DNA from 4 places in the Neobacillus sp. GCM10027624 genome. Region 2 is predicted to be linked to each of the others. Evidence: riboswitches for the same ligand, from Rfam matches in the RefSeq annotation. Region 2 holds a riboswitch; each other region holds the start of a gene.
The links. A riboswitch is a leader RNA that binds a small molecule or an ion and turns the genes downstream of it on or off. The one in region 2 is predicted to bind cobalamin.
Positions count from the first base shown of each region.

Region 1: linked by a shared signal. The riboswitch ahead of ACFQZ9_RS09440 (DUF4430 domain-containing protein) and the one ahead of ACFQZ9_RS27715 ((2Fe-2S) ferredoxin domain-containing protein) in region 2 are both predicted to bind cobalamin.
Region 3: linked by a shared signal. The riboswitch ahead of metE (5-methyltetrahydropteroyltriglutamate--homocysteine S-methyltransferase) and the one ahead of ACFQZ9_RS27715 ((2Fe-2S) ferredoxin domain-containing protein) in region 2 are both predicted to bind cobalamin.
Region 4: linked by a shared signal. The riboswitch ahead of ACFQZ9_RS10965 (ribonucleoside-diphosphate reductase subunit alpha) and the one ahead of ACFQZ9_RS27715 ((2Fe-2S) ferredoxin domain-containing protein) in region 2 are both predicted to bind cobalamin.

Region 1 is NZ_JBHTHD010000003.1:880,446-884,532, forward strand. Features, by position in the region: gene ACFQZ9_RS09430 (bifunctional 3,4-dihydroxy-2-butanone-4-phosphate synthase/GTP cyclohydrolase II) at 1-904, shown strand, start outside; gene ribH (6,7-dimethyl-8-ribityllumazine synthase) at 941-1,411, shown strand; cobalamin riboswitch at 1,535-1,722, shown strand; gene ACFQZ9_RS09440 (DUF4430 domain-containing protein) at 1,859-3,673, shown strand; gene ACFQZ9_RS09445 (DUF4430 domain-containing protein) at 3,732-4,087, shown strand, end outside.
Region 2 is NZ_JBHTHD010000023.1:155,507-159,593, forward strand. Features, by position in the region: gene cobJ (precorrin-3B C(17)-methyltransferase) at 1-1,512, opposite strand, end outside; gene ACFQZ9_RS27715 ((2Fe-2S) ferredoxin domain-containing protein) at 1,565-1,951, opposite strand; cobalamin riboswitch at 2,082-2,263, opposite strand; gene ACFQZ9_RS27720 (hypothetical protein) at 2,525-3,247, opposite strand; gene ACFQZ9_RS27725 (Uma2 family endonuclease) at 3,280-3,843, opposite strand; gene ACFQZ9_RS27730 (class I SAM-dependent methyltransferase) at 3,824-4,087, opposite strand, start outside.
Region 3 is NZ_JBHTHD010000010.1:67,944-72,030, forward strand. Features, by position in the region: gene ACFQZ9_RS14775 (bifunctional 2',3'-cyclic-nucleotide 2'-phosphodiesterase/3'-nucleotidase) at 1-456, shown strand, start outside; gene ACFQZ9_RS14780 (small acid-soluble spore protein H) at 510-689, opposite strand; gene ACFQZ9_RS14785 (hypothetical protein) at 821-1,120, opposite strand; cobalamin riboswitch at 1,248-1,443, shown strand; gene metE (5-methyltetrahydropteroyltriglutamate--homocysteine S-methyltransferase) at 1,740-4,028, shown strand.
Region 4 is NZ_JBHTHD010000006.1:94,244-98,330, forward strand. Features, by position in the region: gene ACFQZ9_RS10960 (phosphotransferase family protein) at 1-545, opposite strand, end outside; cobalamin riboswitch at 669-868, shown strand; gene ACFQZ9_RS10965 (ribonucleoside-diphosphate reductase subunit alpha) at 1,134-3,401, shown strand; gene ACFQZ9_RS10970 (hypothetical protein) at 3,477-3,992, shown strand; gene ACFQZ9_RS10975 (ribonucleotide-diphosphate reductase subunit beta) at 4,045-4,087, shown strand, end outside.

The DNA of each region.
Region 1 (4,087 bases), on a different contig from region 2:
TTCTGCGTTCGAGCGTTCCGCAACGGTTTTAAGTTTGCTCGACCCAGAATCAAAACCTTCAGATTTTAAAAGACCTGGGCATGTTTTCCCGTTAATCGCCAAAAAAGGCGGGGTTTTAAGAAGAACTGGGCATACGGAGGCGGCAGTTGATTTAGCAACATTATGTGGGGCAAAGCCGGCAGGTGTGATTTGTGAGATTATGAACGAAGACGGCACAATGGCACGTGTTCCTCAACTACGAAAAATTGCTGATTCGTTAAATGTAAAATTAATTACGATTAAAGACTTGATTGAATATCGCAATAAAAAAGACCAACTTGTCAAACGTGAAGTGGAAATTAATTTGCCAACTGAATTTGGGAACTTTAAAGCGGTTGGTTATTCCAATCTTGTTGATAATAAAGAGCATGTTGCATTAGTAAAAGGGGAAATCGATCCTGAAAAACCGATTCTTGTCAGAGTTCATTCCGAGTGTTTAACGGGGGATGTTTTTGGTTCTTACCGATGTGATTGTGGTCCTCAGCTTCATGCGGCGTTGAGCCAAATTGACAAGGAAGGTAACGGAATCCTGTTATACATGCGTCAGGAAGGCCGCGGCATTGGTTTATTAAATAAACTAAGAGCGTATAAGCTTCAAGAAGAGGGATACGATACCGTTGAGGCAAATGAAAAGCTTGGTTTTGGAGCGGATCTCAGAGAATACGGGATTGGCGCACAAATATTGAGGGACCTTGGGGTTAAACAAATGCGTTTATTAACTAATAACCCTAGAAAAATTAAAGGTTTAAAAGGATATGACCTTGAGGTTGTCGAGCGTGTTCCGCTACAAATGGAAATGAGAAAAGAGAATGCGAACTACCTTCGAACAAAGCACGACAAATTGGGGCATCTTTTACATTATTAAGAAAGAAAAAAATAGGAAACAAATGGAGGAAGCAGCATGGGACATATTTTTGAAGGTAATTTAGTTGGATCAGGATTAAAGGTAGGAATCGTAGTAGGCCGTTTTAATGAGTTCATTACAAGTAAATTATTGGGCGGAGCACAGGATGCCTTGAAAAGACATGGTGTCAGTGAAACAGACGTGGATGTTGCCTGGGTGCCAGGTGCATTTGAAATCACGTTAATTGCGCAAAAAATGGCGGAAAGCAAAAAATACGATGCTGTTATCACACTAGGAACTGTTATTCGTGGTTCTACTCCACATTTTGATTATGTGTGTAACGAAGTGGCAAAGGGTGTTTCTGCTCTCAATTTAAAAACAGGGATTCCAGTTATTTTTGGTGTATTGACAACCGATTCAATTGAACAGGCGATTGAACGTGCCGGAACAAAGGCAGGAAACAAGGGATGGGATGCAGCTTCAGCAGCAATCGAAATGGCCAACCTTTGCAGAACAATTGAACAATAATAATCAAAAAAGGCAAACACACTCGTTTGCCTTTTTCATTTAATTTAAACAAAGGGAATGTTACTCTGTCATTTCAAAAATATATACAAATGATAAAAAATATATAATAATAGATTTATCATAAAAAAATAGAAAAAAACAGGTGCTAAAATTATTAAAAAGTTTAGCTTAAAAGGGAAGTTTGGTGTAAAACCAACGCGGTCCCGCCACTGTATATGGGAGCAACCTATAAAATGTCACTGTCAATGGATGGGAAGGCGTAGGAAGCGATGACCATGAGTCAGGAAACCTGCCTGTTTATACAACACCGGAACCTACGCGGATAGGAGAGTGTTAAGCGTTAAAACGTCTCCTTGCGTTTAAACTTAACATCATCTATATACTCTCCTCCTCAAATAGGGGGATTTTTTTATGGGGATTTAGCTAACTAGAAAGGGAGAGACAAACATGTTTGGCAAACGTAAAAATTTGTGGATGGCGATACTTCTGGTAATTGCCTTATTCACAGTAAACTTTCAAACACCAGTAATGGCTGCAGCAGCCGGAAACCAAGGAAGCATTACCGTCATTGGTACGGATGAGACAAACCCATTATTGGCAGAACAAACCGTTACATACGATGAAAAAGAAACGGCAGCACAAGTTTTAGAAAAGGTCGTTGGTGAAAAGAATGTTGAATATACCCATTATGATTTCGGTGATATGATTACAGGAATTAATGGGTTAAAGGCAGAGGGAACAAATTATTGGGCTTTTTATGTGAATGGAGTAAATGCACAGGTTGGTGCAAGTTCATATGTAGTACATGATGGAGACAAACTAAGTTTCCGATACACAGACTGGAATAAACCATCAAATAATGTAGCTCTTAAAGTAGTAGATAATCAGAAAAAAACAGTAAACGACCTTAAAGCTGTTTCAATTATTGGACAACCAACAGCATTACAGTTGCTGCAAGTGGCTTTGGGAGCTGATAAGGTTGGTTTAAAGGATACAGATTGGGGTAAAATGATTGTTTCTATCAATGGCTTGAAGGCAGAAGACCCTTATTACTGGGCATTTTATGTGAATGGTCAGATGGCTTCAGTTGGTGCTGAATCCTATCAACTTAAAGCAGGAGATCAAATCAGCTTTCAGTTAGAGTCATGGGAGACCCCAACAAATGGCGGGGATCAGGGAGATACCGCTCCGACAGACAAACCTGCTACAGGTGAAAAGAATCCAGTAGTTGGTACAGTTTCGAATGCAACGATCCAAAAAGCTGTTGGTTCGGTTAGTGAATATATTCAAAAACATGAAATAAACGAATGGGAAGCAATTGCCCTTAAACAAGCAGGAAAAACAATCCCTTCAACTTATTTAGATAAAGTAAAAAAAACGGTAAAGGAAGAAAAAGGTAACTTTCGAAGGATTACCGATACAGAAAGATATGTTCTCGGAATCTTAGCGGCCGGTGGAGACCCAACGAATGTAGAGGGCTATAATCTTGTTCAGGCAGTCTATAATGGTAATGTTACAAAACAAGGATTAAATGGTGTTGCGTTTGCACTCCTTTCATTAGATAGCAATCAATTTAAAATCCCAACTTCAGCAAAGTGGACAAGGGAAAAGCTTGTCAACCTTTTACTCCAAAAACAAAACAAAGATGGCGGTTGGGCATGGGATGAAAGCCCAACAAGTGATGTAGATTCAACTGGGATGGTATTGAATGCTCTTGCTCCCTACAAATCAGATAAAATTGTAAAAGAAAAAATTAATTCGGCTGTGAATTATTTATCAAAAGAATTTAAAGACGCTAAAATCGATAATAGTACATCCGCATCCCAAGTGGTGATTGCCTTATCTTCATTGGGAATTGATCCAACCGGGACTCTTTTTTCTACAGACCAAAACAGTCTGATGCAATATTTATTGTCATTCCAAAATAAAGATGGCGGTTTCGGCTGGAAAAAAGGGGATGCAACAGATGCCTATTCCACTGTTCAAGGTTTTCAGGCCGTTGTTGCTTATAAGCTGTATACCCAAGGAAAAGGGTCAATATATCATTTACAATTAATGCCGCAAAAAACTAAAACGGTTAACAAAGAAACCGAAAAAGCTGCAACTGCAGTAGAGCAAACAAAAAGTGTTGCGAACAGAAACAATCAGGGGCACCACCTACCGGATACAGCAACAAATTCAGTAAACATTTTGGTAGCAGGGTTGTTATTGATATTAATCGGCCTTGCACTTTACATGAGGAAAAAGAAAATAAATGCATAATTAATTTTAACCTCCCTCCTGTATTTTACGGGAGGGAGCATTTTAAGAGGGGGATATCATGCAGAAATTGCTAAAATCCACGATACTTATCGTCATTATGCTGTTTACTTTTAGTCTAATCGGATGTGGCATGAATACATCTGCCCCACAAGAATCCAAAAAGGTGGAAACGGCGCCCATAGAAACAACCAAGCAGACGGATAAAGTAACAGAAAAAGCAAAACCAAGTAAAACGGAAGAGAAAAAAATAACGGAAGTAACTGTTAAAAAACAGGAAGACACAAGCAAGAAGGATATTAAACAAGTTCCTAGTAAAAAAACAGTGGAGGTCAATGAGAATCCAAGTACGAATGATAAGGAACAATCGAAAACATCGGAACAAAATTCCAAACCAAATACTAGTACTGCAGTAGT
Region 2 (4,087 bases):
ATTTGGATGAGCCTTTTGCTTGTATTCTTGAACAATCCTTTCAACCAAGCCGACTATTTCATCAGGTCCAATTCCTTCCGCGACGATTTGACCTGGGTGTGCACTTCTTCCGACTGTTTTTGCCCCTAAAAATAAATCAAAGGCACCATTACGGTATACAAGACCGATATCTTCTTTTACCGCTCCGTAACATGCCATGCCACAGCCGTTTACCCCGAGTTTTAATTCCTTAGGAAGTTCCATTCCTCCAAGCCTTTCATGCAGTTCCTCGGCATATGGAATCGAGTCCTTCTTTTCGCCATCACAAAAATCGCAGGCTTTTACACTTAAAACATCGCCAATCGGAGAAATCAAAAAGTTTGCATCTTTTAATTTCTGCACAATTTCATCTGGCTGGGAGGTTAGAATCTGCAGTTTAATAGAATGATCCGGCGTGTATTCCATCACACCTTCTTCCCCCGTGATTTCGGCTAGAGTAAGCATCTGTTTTTGCGTAAATTTTTTATTTGTGACACCAGGACTTACTGCCAATTCAAAAATAGACTGGATGGGCTGATTAACAATAGGAGAAATGTTTTCACCCACGCCAGTAATCAATTGTAGTGCTTCTTCTGCCAATGCTCTCGAGGTTTCTATGTCAGACAGTAATACGGGATCCTTCTTTTTTAGTTTTACATTATCAGTTTGTTCCAGCGCCCATGGTTCAGCTTCTTTTTGTAAACGCTGATGCGGTTTTAAGGGCTGAATAGCCTGATTTAATGTATATTTCCGTTGATAACCGCGCGGGGTAACCATTAAGTCATCATAGAAAAAAGTAGAAGAGTTTCCAATGATCACAGTGGTTAACATCCCAATTTCATGGTCAAGCATGTCTTGTAAATTGGTCATTACAATATTTTGACTGTCTCGGTACGCACTTTTCACTAATCCTACCGGGGTTTCCGGCAAGCGATATTTTAATAGAATCCTTTGCGCTTCAACGATTTGTCTTGTTCTTCTCCCGCTTTTTGGATTGTAAAGAGCGATTACAAAATCCGCTTGTGCAGCTGCTTCAATTCTTTTCTCAATTAATTTCCACGGTGTTAAATGGTCACTTAAACTAATGGTGCAAGCATCATGCATGATTGGAGCTCCTAGTAAAGCCGCACAGGAGTTAATGGCGGAAATTCCTGGTATGACTTCGACTTCCACCCCTGAATCCTTTTTCCACCCTTTTTCAATCAATACTTCATAAACGAGTCCTGCCATTCCATAAACACCGGCATCACCACTCGAAATCACGGCTACTTTCTTTCCCTGTTCTGCTTGTTTGAGCGCTTCTTGAGCCCTGCTTACTTCTTCTGTCATTCCCGTACTAATAAGTTGTTGCCCTGTTAATAACCCCTTGATTAAATCCACATATGTTTTATATCCAATGATGATATCGCTTTCTTGTATTGCTTCTCGTGCTCGTTCGGTTATATGTTTGTAATCTCCCGGGCCAAAACCGATAACCAACAATTTCCCTTTCATCCTGATCTTCCTCCTTTCCATAATTCAAGACCTAGAAATCGTTCAATCTAATTCATGACACTGTCTTTTTTACAGGCTTTACGATTCCTTCAATGCATTCTGAATTCTCCGGTTGTTTAAATCCTTCCCCATCAAATTGATAAATGATATGATCTTGCATTAAGGCTCCACCTAATAGATGTTGCTTAACAATTCTACTGCCTACTTCCGGTGTAACATCCTTGTACCAGGTTCCATCCGGATAAACAACGGCAACTGGAGCATCCTTGCATCTACCATTGCATCTTGTTCTTGTTGTATGTATGAATGCGTCCAAATCCAGATTGCTAATCTCGTTGCGAATGGCCACTGTTGCTTCCTCCCCCCCTTTTCTCATGCAGCTGCTGCCGTTACAAATAAGTACATGGTGTTTCGTTCCATTTAAATTCCAGGTCGTCATAAAACACTCTCCCTTTGATTTTTAAGACAAAAAAGCACCCCTATGAATATAGGGGTGCAGATTAAATACACACAATAAAGTATAATGTTGGTATTTTTCAGCACTACTACCTATATTCCCGTAGGTTTCATGAAGCAAATAGGACAAGGCAGGTCTCCTGACTCAGGTTCATCATTTCATTACGTCTTCCCGAAAAAACTTCAGTGACATTTGCAATGAAACTCCTCATAACAGTGGCGGGTACCGTGACGGATTCTAACCGTACTTCCCTTTTAAGCGCTGTTTTAGCGCACCTTTTCCTATTACTATTCAATTTTTATAAAAAACTTTTTCCCTTTATTTCACAAAAGAGGTTGTAATAAAAAAGATATTAATTTTTATTTTGATTGTTTAAGGACATTTTTTATAATAGACTATCAATCACCCTATATCAAGTTTTCCAAGGATTTTTTTAGCAAAATTTTCTCAAAATAGATATATTATCCTAAAAAAACATCAATAAATTTCCGATGATTATAATTGGATGGATAAATTTTCACAAAAAAAACAAAAAAGTTTTATGGAATAGAAGAATTATTTTGGAGGTTTTTTTTCATGAGTTTCTATGAAAATAAGTCTTTCGATTTGCAGCATAGCGGAAAGTACGTGAAGAAAAGTTTCGTGTGGAGTCGAATTTTTTGAAAATCTTTCATAATAGTAGTGTACATGTCTGGCTATATCGATTCTTGCTTCATAATCAAAATGGTAAAAATCAACAATCGGAGCATGTAAACCTTCTCCTAACGGGATTAGCGTCCCCACAACAACTTCCCCATTTTCAGGAGGGATTGCAAGCGGGTCACACACAAGTACATCAATTGTTTTTTCTGTTAAAATATCAACTACAACAAAGAAACGATCATTATATTTATAGCCAACATAATAGAATTTAGGGATTGCCTTCCAATATTCCCTTAACCATGATTCAATCACAGGTCCCCTATCCAACCCTCGATCCTTTTCAGCTAAATATTCAGCAATGCAGCTTTCACTATAATTGTAGTTGGCATCATACACAATTCGCCACCAAAATAAATTATGCAGCAAAATATCTTTTTTCTCTTCCCTCGTTTTAAGTTCTTCTACATATTCCTCTAAAAAGGGAGCAACCTCATGAAAATAGGCATCTAGCGTAAAGTCCATAAAATCGCTAAAGGTATCCAACATCTTTTCCCTTAACTCCTCAGAAACAGGATAATCCGGCCGAAAACTTTTTGTATTTGTTCCTGACTGTGCAAACTCAATAATCTTCTCCACAGTTTTCATCTCCATCATGTAAACCAATCCTTTCAATAAAATAGATCTTTTAAATCCACGCTAAAACCATCTAAAAATTTCGATGTAACTGTTCCGCGCTCCGTTTTCAAATCGTGCTGGTCATACATACCTTCACTATTAAGAGAATAAACCGTTACAGAATTCAGCATTGGATTAACAATCCAATACTCTTTGACACCGTAATTCATGTAAATATTTAATTTGGTAATTAAATCATGGGATTGATTAGAGGGGCTTAATATTTCGACAAGGAGGTTGGGAACTCCAATATAGCGTGCTTCTGTAAAACCACTTTTATCACATATAACACTGAGATCTGGGATAACAATGTTCGTTCCTTCCACCCCTTCCTTATTTAATTCGATATCAAATGGGGCATGAAATACCTCACAAGGCTTCCCTTCCAAGAAATGATCCAATTTGATAAGAAGTTTTCTTGATAATCGTTGATGTTTTGTCGTAGGGGAAGGTGACATATAGACAAATCTGTCAATATATTCTAAAATTCCCTCTGAATTTTCTCGAATTTTAAAATAATCCTCTACAGGTATAGAATCATTCCGATATAGGGTCATGATTTACCACTCCTTTTACTTTTCTAGCAAAGATGGTTTGCCGTCCCTCTTGTTCATTTTCCTCAAATAAAAGCACTTTCCAGCCTCGAAATTCTTCTAGCAGCTCTTGAGGCTCTAGTTTATATTGTTTTGATATCCCCTGATTCTCGTTTTGCGATTTAAGATAATAGGTTTCAAAAAACAAATAACCTTCTTCTTTTATAAACTTCTTCAACATGGGAAATAACGATCTATCTAGATAATA
Region 3 (4,087 bases), on a different contig from region 2:
TTTAACTTTGATGTAATTGACGGTGTGCAATATCAAATTGATGTAACCAAACCTGCGAAGTATGATGTAAATGGGAATGTGGTGAATGCGGGCTCAAGTCGAATCGTTAATTTGGCCTATCAAGGGAAGCTGGTTGCGGCCGACCAGAAGTTTATTGTTGCCACCAACAATTATCGTGCTTCGAGTGCGACCTTCCCTGGAGTTAGTCAAGGTGAGATTGTGTTAAAGGCACCAGATGAAAACCGGCAGATTGTAACCAATTATATTCAGGCGCATAAACCGCTGAATCCAACTGCCGACCAAAACTGGTCTTTCGCGAAATTTAGCGGTTCAGCCGTTCCAGTGTTTGAATCCTCACCGATTGCACAAAAATACCTTGGACAATTCCCGAATATTAAATATATTGGGCCATCCGATGGAGGATTTGCAAAGTATTCGGTGGATTTGACGCAATAAGAGAGATCTTTAAAATAAAAAAGTGCAAACTTCTAGAAGTTTGCACTTTTTTATTAAGATTCCATTAGGCTTGATACAGAAACGCTTTGCTTTTGATTAGGCTGATCTAAAGGATGAATAGTAGCAGTGCCATTTTGTTGGTCAACATGCTCGATATAAATCCGAGTTCCGTTATACATAACATTTGCCATCGTAGTTGAATTGGCAATATCTTGAGCTCTTTGTGCGTCCATCAATCGAACCTCCTTTTCCTTTAACAGTATCCGCCTAATCACAAAGTATATACGCCTATTTATGTAGGTGTGTGGTGTTTCGACAAAATTCGAGTGGTGCCTGTCACCACCCGAATTTTGTCGAAAGCTATTTACTCCCTGACCCCGTCTTTGAAGTTTTTGTTCCAGTGTTTGTCACCGGAGTGTTCGAAGTCTTGGATGGTGCGTTCAAGGACGTCGAGGACCCATTTTTTTGTTTCGTTTACGGTGTCGTAGAAGGCTTTTTCTGCGATTCCGGAGGTTTTGATTCCGGCTAAGGCGTTTGAGGAACTCAGACGGCGATGTTCATCTGCTTTTTTGTCGAACTCGTCAAGGACATGCTGTACGAACTTACCGAGGTCTTTGTGTTCCTGTGTAATCCGCTGCTGGATTTCCCGCAATCTCTTGTCCATATTTATTTTCCTCCTTGATTCGAGAGTGATTTATTATATTAAGAAACCTGAAAAATCATGGATTAGAATCTCATTAAAAATTGCAATTTTTGGATGATTTGCATTATGATGGTAGAGTACTTGTTTAATTGAATAAGTGGGAACAGGTTCCTTGAAGCTTGGTTTCAAGGATGAAAAGGGAAGCTCGGTGCAAGTCCGACACGGTCCCGCCACTGTAAAAGGGAAATCAACGCAGTTTTTTGCCACTGATCGAGATGATTGGGAAGGTATGCGGCTGGTGATGATCCTTAAGTCAGGAGACCTGCCTGTTTCGACAACGCTGAAGACCTACGGGAAATAGGGAGGTGTTAGATTGGCTGCTGCTGATAACAGGGCGACGTATGTCGCTATCGATATTAGGCATTTCTAACTTTCTATTGGAACGTTAGAGATGCCTTTTTTTATTTTTAAAAAATAGCTTTCTGGGGTTGAAGACAAAAATGGCCCACTGATCTGGGGAATGTGTCTCCGAAAAGGTCGATAGGCGACAGAAATAGGTGCGAGGCGAGTCAAAATGTCGGCTATAAGTAACGCTGCGCGAACACTATGTTATTTTTCAAAAAGAGTAGGAGGAATTAAGATGAAAAGCAGTAATCTAGGGTACCCGCGCATTGGGGAAAAACGTGAATGGAAAAAGGCTTTAGAAGGATTTTGGACCGGGAAATTAGGAGAATCAGAGTTTCTTAAGCAAATAGAAGAAATTCGCCTCCACCACCTGCAAAAGCAAAAAAATCTAGGAATCGAGTGGATTCCTGTCGGGGATTTTACTTTTTATGATCATATGCTAGACCTAGCCGTAATGTTTGGCTGCGTGCCGAAAAGGTATAGTTATGAAGGTCAAGGGCCCGTTCCACTTTCAACCTATTTTGCAATGGCCCGCGGCAGTGAAAAAGCGGTCGCCTGTGAAATGACAAAATGGTTTAACACGAATTACCATTACATTGTTCCGGAGCTCGGGGAAGTTATACCTACCTTAACCGAAAATAGGCCGCTGCAAGCCTACCGGGAAGCTCGGGACAAACTTGGAATTCATGGAAAGTCAGTCCTAGTCGGACCTTACACGTTCTTAAAGCTATCAAAGGGATATGAGCCGAAACAATTGCCTGCACTTATTTTACAGATTGTCCCGTTGTACGCACAAATTTTACAAGAGCTGGCGGAAGAGGGGGTAGAATGGGTACAGCTAGATGAACCAATTTTGGTTACCTCTATCACAAAAGATGAAATGAAAACTGTTGCTTATATTTACAAACAACTGCAGGAAGCTGCGCCACAGCTGCGGATTATGCTGCAAACCTATTTTGATGCGGTTGAATGGTATCAGGACGTTATCGATTTACCGGTTGCGGGGATTGGACTGGATTTTGTCCATGGTTTGGAAAGGAATCTGCAGGCCCTCGCTACGTTTGGATTTCCAAAGGATAAAGTCCTTGCTGCTGGGGTGATTGATGGTCGAAATATTTGGCGTGCACATCTTTCTGAAAAAAGAAATTTAGTTGATGCGATCAAAAAGATTGTCCCTCAGGAACGATTATGGTTGCAGCCTTCGTCGAGCTTATTGCATGTGCCAGTTACGATTCAGCATGAAGGGAAGTTAGACCCAGTTATAAAAGAGGCTTTAGCTTTTGCGGATGAAAAGTTATTGGAAGTACACTGTCTGGTTGAAAGTGTTCGTGACGGTATTAAAGGTGAGGCGTTCGCGTTAAGCGAAGGGGCACTCAAACGTTTGAACCAATCCCCAGCAAGAAACTGTGAGGAAGTTCAGGAAGAGGTGTCGCGCGTCTGGTCTCAGCAGGTTGAGCGGGCTGCTACCTTTGAAGAACGTCGCGAAAAACAAAAGTGTTGGAAGCTGCCGCTGCTGCCGACTACGACAATTGGAAGCTTTCCGCAAACTTTGGAAGTACGTCAAGCACGGAGAAAATGGCGCAAGGGAGAATGGTCGACGGAACAATATGATTCGTATATTCAAGCGGAGATGGGGAAATGGATTGGAATCCAAGAAGAAATGGGCTTGGATGTACTCGTTCATGGCGAATTCGAGCGCACGGATATGGTTGAGTTTTTTGGAGAAAAATTAGGCGGATTTACGTTCACGGAAAACGGATGGGTTCAATCCTATGGCTCGCGTTGTGTGAAGCCGCCCGTGATTTACGGTGATGTGGAGTTTTTGCAACCGATGACGGTTAAAGAAAGTGTGTATGCCCAGTCGCTTACGGAAAAACCAGTCAAGGGCATGATTACAGGGCCTGTCACGATTCTGAATTGGTCGTTTGTTCGCGACGATCTGCAGCGCTCAGAGGTTGCTTTTCAAATTGCTCTTGCGCTGAGAAAAGAAGTGGAAGCCCTTGAGACGGCAGGGATTAACATGATTCAGGTGGATGAACCGGCACTTCGCGAGGGGCTGCCACTGAAGAAATCTGCTTGGGAACACTATTTAGAATGGGCGGTAAAAGCTTTCCGGGTAACGACCTCGACGGTAGCGGATACGACACAAATTCATACCCATATGTGTTATTGTGACTTTCATGATTTTATTGAACCTATCGATCAACTGGATGCGGATGTCATTTCGATTGAAACTTCACGGAGTCATGGAGAGCTAATCTCGACATTCCATCAACATGCCTACCATAAAGGAATTGGCTTGGGGGTATATGACATACATAGCCCAAGAATACCTTCATGTGAAGAAATTGTCGACGTCATCGCCGGCGGCCTAGCAGCCCTTGACCCAGCCCAATTCTGGATCAACCCCGACTGCGGCCTGAAAACCAGAGGAACCGAAGAAACCATCCAATCCCTGAAAAATATGGTAGAAGCCACACATTTGGTCCGTGAACGAATGACTGTGTTAGAATGGTTTAAGTGATTCGACAAAATTCGGGCGGTGCCTGTCACCACCCGAATTCTATCGAAAGAATGATGAGG
Region 4 (4,087 bases), on a different contig from region 2:
TCTCCAATAGGGTTGCCGCAAGCTGCAGTCATCCAATCAATCACTTTAACTTGATTCTTGGAGACTAGTATATTGTCGGGGTGAAAGTCGCCATGGCAGACCTGATGACCTTCAGGCAGTTGTTTCAAAAAATCACAAATCGCTTGCTTTTCTTCTGGGGTTAATAAATTGGTGTGTTGAATATTTCTTGTGAGGTAAGTCGTTTGTTTCGGAAGGGCTGCGCCATCTTTTTTATGAATTTGCTGGTGTAATTGTGAAAAAAGTTTTGCCCTGCCTCGGATGGCAAAGGGATTCCTTGTAAGCTGTTTTGTCAGACTGTTTCCATTTATTTTTTCATAGATAATTGCTTTCTTACCATCTATTTCTGTTTTCCCATTTACGAGAGGGGAAGGCAGCTGTAAATCTTGAATCAATATATTAGATTGATATTCTTCATCTACTAGACTTTCCGGAATTTGCAGATCAAAAAGTTTGATGACCTCATTTTCTCCCCATTCATACACTTCCGCTGTGTTTCCACGCCCAATCAATTTCCCTAATGCCATGGATTATCACCTTATTTTTTTAGATAAATATTACCAATATATAGAAGCGAAAACAATTAAACTTGAAAAAATAATTCTATTACTATATATTGATTTTAATGAGAATTAAAACAACTACATATTGTGTTAGCCTTAAGTTAGGATGCCAAACGGCTTAAAAGGGAATCTGGTGAGAATCCAGAGCTGCCCCCGCAACTGTAAATGCAGACGAAATGAGCGATGACCACTGTATAAGTTTCTTGTGAAAACAGGTGCTTATACGGGAAGGGCTCAGAGTAGGGAGAAGCATGAGTCAGGAGACCTGTCCTAATTTGAGATGTTTCACTTCCTCGGGGATTGGGAGCTGGAACGGTGGCAAATTAGGTCAAGGAAGGCATGCTTTCTTGAATCCTCTTTTCTGTTGTCGTTTCATCCGCTCGAATCCGCCCCGAGCGGATTTTTTTATTGGCCAGTTTCAGCGCCTAGCCCCTCGAGGTTGCTTCGGCCCTGACGATGAAGTCAAAGAACGACTTCACCGTCAGGTCCTCCAGCACTTGTCGGGGCTGACCAAGGCGCTTACACTTTTCTATTTTTAGGAGGAATTTTTCAATGATCACGAAAGAATACGTTTTCGAGGTAATCCAGCAGGCAGCAGAGCAATATAGTCTTGATACTGCAGAACTCGTTCAAAAAATACAAGATGCACCGGAAAAAGAACAAACTCAGCAAGCTCTTATGTACGCTCTCAATCGGATTGCGATGGATCAGCCCAATTGGACATTTGTTGCTGCACGATTGTATTTGCAGGAATTATATAGGGAGGCAGCACGTAATCGTGGTTATTCACAGGAGGAACAATATGGTGACTTTTATCAGTTAATTAGGACTTTAACGGAAAAAGGGATCTATTCTAGTGAACTATTGGATTCTTATGGGCAGGGTGAGATCGAGCAGCTGGGCAGAGAAATCATACCTGAACGCGATCACTTGTTTAACTACATAGGATTATTTTTATTGGCCGATCGATATTTAGCCAAGGATTATGAGCGAAATTTGTATGAGCTTCCGCAGGAAAGGTTCATGGTCATTGCGATGACATTGATGCAAAAAGAGCAGCCCCACCGACGATTAGCTTTGGTCAAAGAAGCCTACTGGGCAATGAGCAATCTTTATATGACCGTGGCAACACCAACCTTGTCCAACGCGGGAAAAAGCTTTGGTCAGCTGTCTTCCTGTTTTATTGATACCGTTGACGATTCGCTTGATGGGATTTATTTAAACAATTGGGACAGTGCCAGATTAAGTAAGGATGGCGGCGGAATTGGAATTTACTTTGGCAAGGTGCGCGCCCTTGGCTCCGATATTAAAGGGTTTAAAGGCAATTCGTCAGGGGTTGTGCCGTGGATCCGGCTGATCAATGATACAGCGGTCAGCGTTGACCAGTTAGGCCAAAGGCAGGGGGCCATCGCGGTTTATCTCGATATTTTTCATAAGGATATTATGAATGGATTTCTTGATTTAAAGACAAATAATGGCGACGAGCGGCGCAAAGCTCATGATATTTTTACAGGAGTCGCGATCCCAGATTTATTTATGAAAAAGCTTGAAGAAGTCGACGAGAATGGTAGAAGTATTGGACAGTGGTGCACGTTCTGTCCGCATCAAGTGAAGCAGATAATGGGCTGGAAGGACGAGTTTGGCCAGCCTCTTGGCTTGGAGGATTTTTACGATGAGGAGGACAAGCTTTATTTCACCGAAAAATATGAGGAAGCTGTCCGGAATCCGCTTCTTCCGCGCAAAACTTATCGGGCAATGGAAATTATGGCCCGGATTATGGTCTCGCAGCTGGAAACCGGGACTCCTTATATGTTCTATCGAGATGAGGTGAACAGGCAAAATCCAAATAAGCACCTTCTTGGGGCGGGGCGAACTTCTATTTATTGCAGTAATTTGTGCACGGAAATTGCGCAAAACATGTCTGCCTCTAGGGTCGTTAATGAGCATGTTGATGAGGATGGAAATATTGTCATTGTCCGTAGACCTGGTGATTTCGTGGTTTGTAATCTATCGTCTATTAATCTGGCAAAGGCGGTGCCAGCGGATGTATTGGAACGGCTGATACCGATTCAGGTCCGGATGCTGGATAATGTGATTGATTTAAATACGATTGCGGTCGGGCAGGCTCAGCTAACGAACCAAAAGTTTCGTGGAATTGGGCTGGGGACCTTTGGATGGCACCACCTGCTAGCCTTGAAAAAACTTCATTGGGAATCGGAGGATGCGGTCGGGTTAGCTGATGAGCTATACGAGGAAATTGCTTATTACACGATTCGTTCTTCGGTTGAGCTTGCTAAAGAAAAAGGGGCCTACAGCAAGTTTGAGGGTTCGGAGTGGCAGACTGGTGCGTACTTTGAACGAAAAAAATATGTGAAGGATCGCTGGCTTTCATTGAAGCAGGAGGTTTCGAGGTTCGGGGTTCGCAATGGCTGGTTAATGGCGGTTGCTCCTAATTCTTCGACGGCTAAAATTGGCGGATCCACGGATGGAATTGATCCAATTTATTCTGTAGAGTACGCGGAGGAAAAGAAAAACTTTAAGTTCAAGGTAACGGCTCCAGATTTGGATCATGTGACGTATGAGTATTTCCGCCGGGCCCGGCATGACTTGGATCAGGTCTGGAGTATTAAGCAAAACGCTGCCCGCCAGCGCCATATCGACCAAGCGATCAGTTTTAATCTGTATGTTCGTCATGATATTAAGGCACGGGAGTTACTAAATCTTCATCTGGAGGCATGGAAGCAGGGGCTGAAAACTACTTATTATGTCCGGAGTACGTCTCAAGCTGAGATTGAGGAGTGCGAAGCGTGTCATAGCTAGGGGAAATAGACTTTTTTATACGGGTTAAGGACAAAATTGCTGGGAAGGCGAAGGAAAATGTCCTTCAAAAGCTAAATGAAGTACAAAATCAGCGGAGAGCCGAATGGAAACGTCCTTCAAAAGCCGAATGAAGGACAAAATCAGGCAAGAGACCGAGAAAATGTCCTTCAAAAGCCGAATGAAGGACAAAATTATACAAGAGACCGAGAAAATGTCCTTCAAAAGCCGAATGAAGGACAAAATTATACAAGAGACCGAGAAAATGTCCTTCAAAGGCCGAATGAAGGACAAAATCAGGCAAGAGACCGAGAAAATGTCCTTCAAAAGCCGAATGAAGGACAAAATTATACAAGAGACCGAGAAAATGTCCTTCAAAAGCCGAATGAAGGACAAAATTATACAAGAGACCGAGAAAATGACCTTCAAAACCGAATGAAGGACAAAATCATACAAGAGACCGAGAAAATGTCCTTCAAAAACCGAATGAAGGACAAAATCATACAAGAGGACAAAGAAAATGTCCATCAAAAGCCGAATGAAGGACAAAATCATACAAAAGGACTGAGAAAATGTCCTTCAAGCAACTCGTAAATTACAAAACTACCTAAATGACCCGAAATTATTTTTCAAGGAGGCCTTCAAAATGAATACACAACTGCCACTAAAAAAAATAAAACTACTAAACC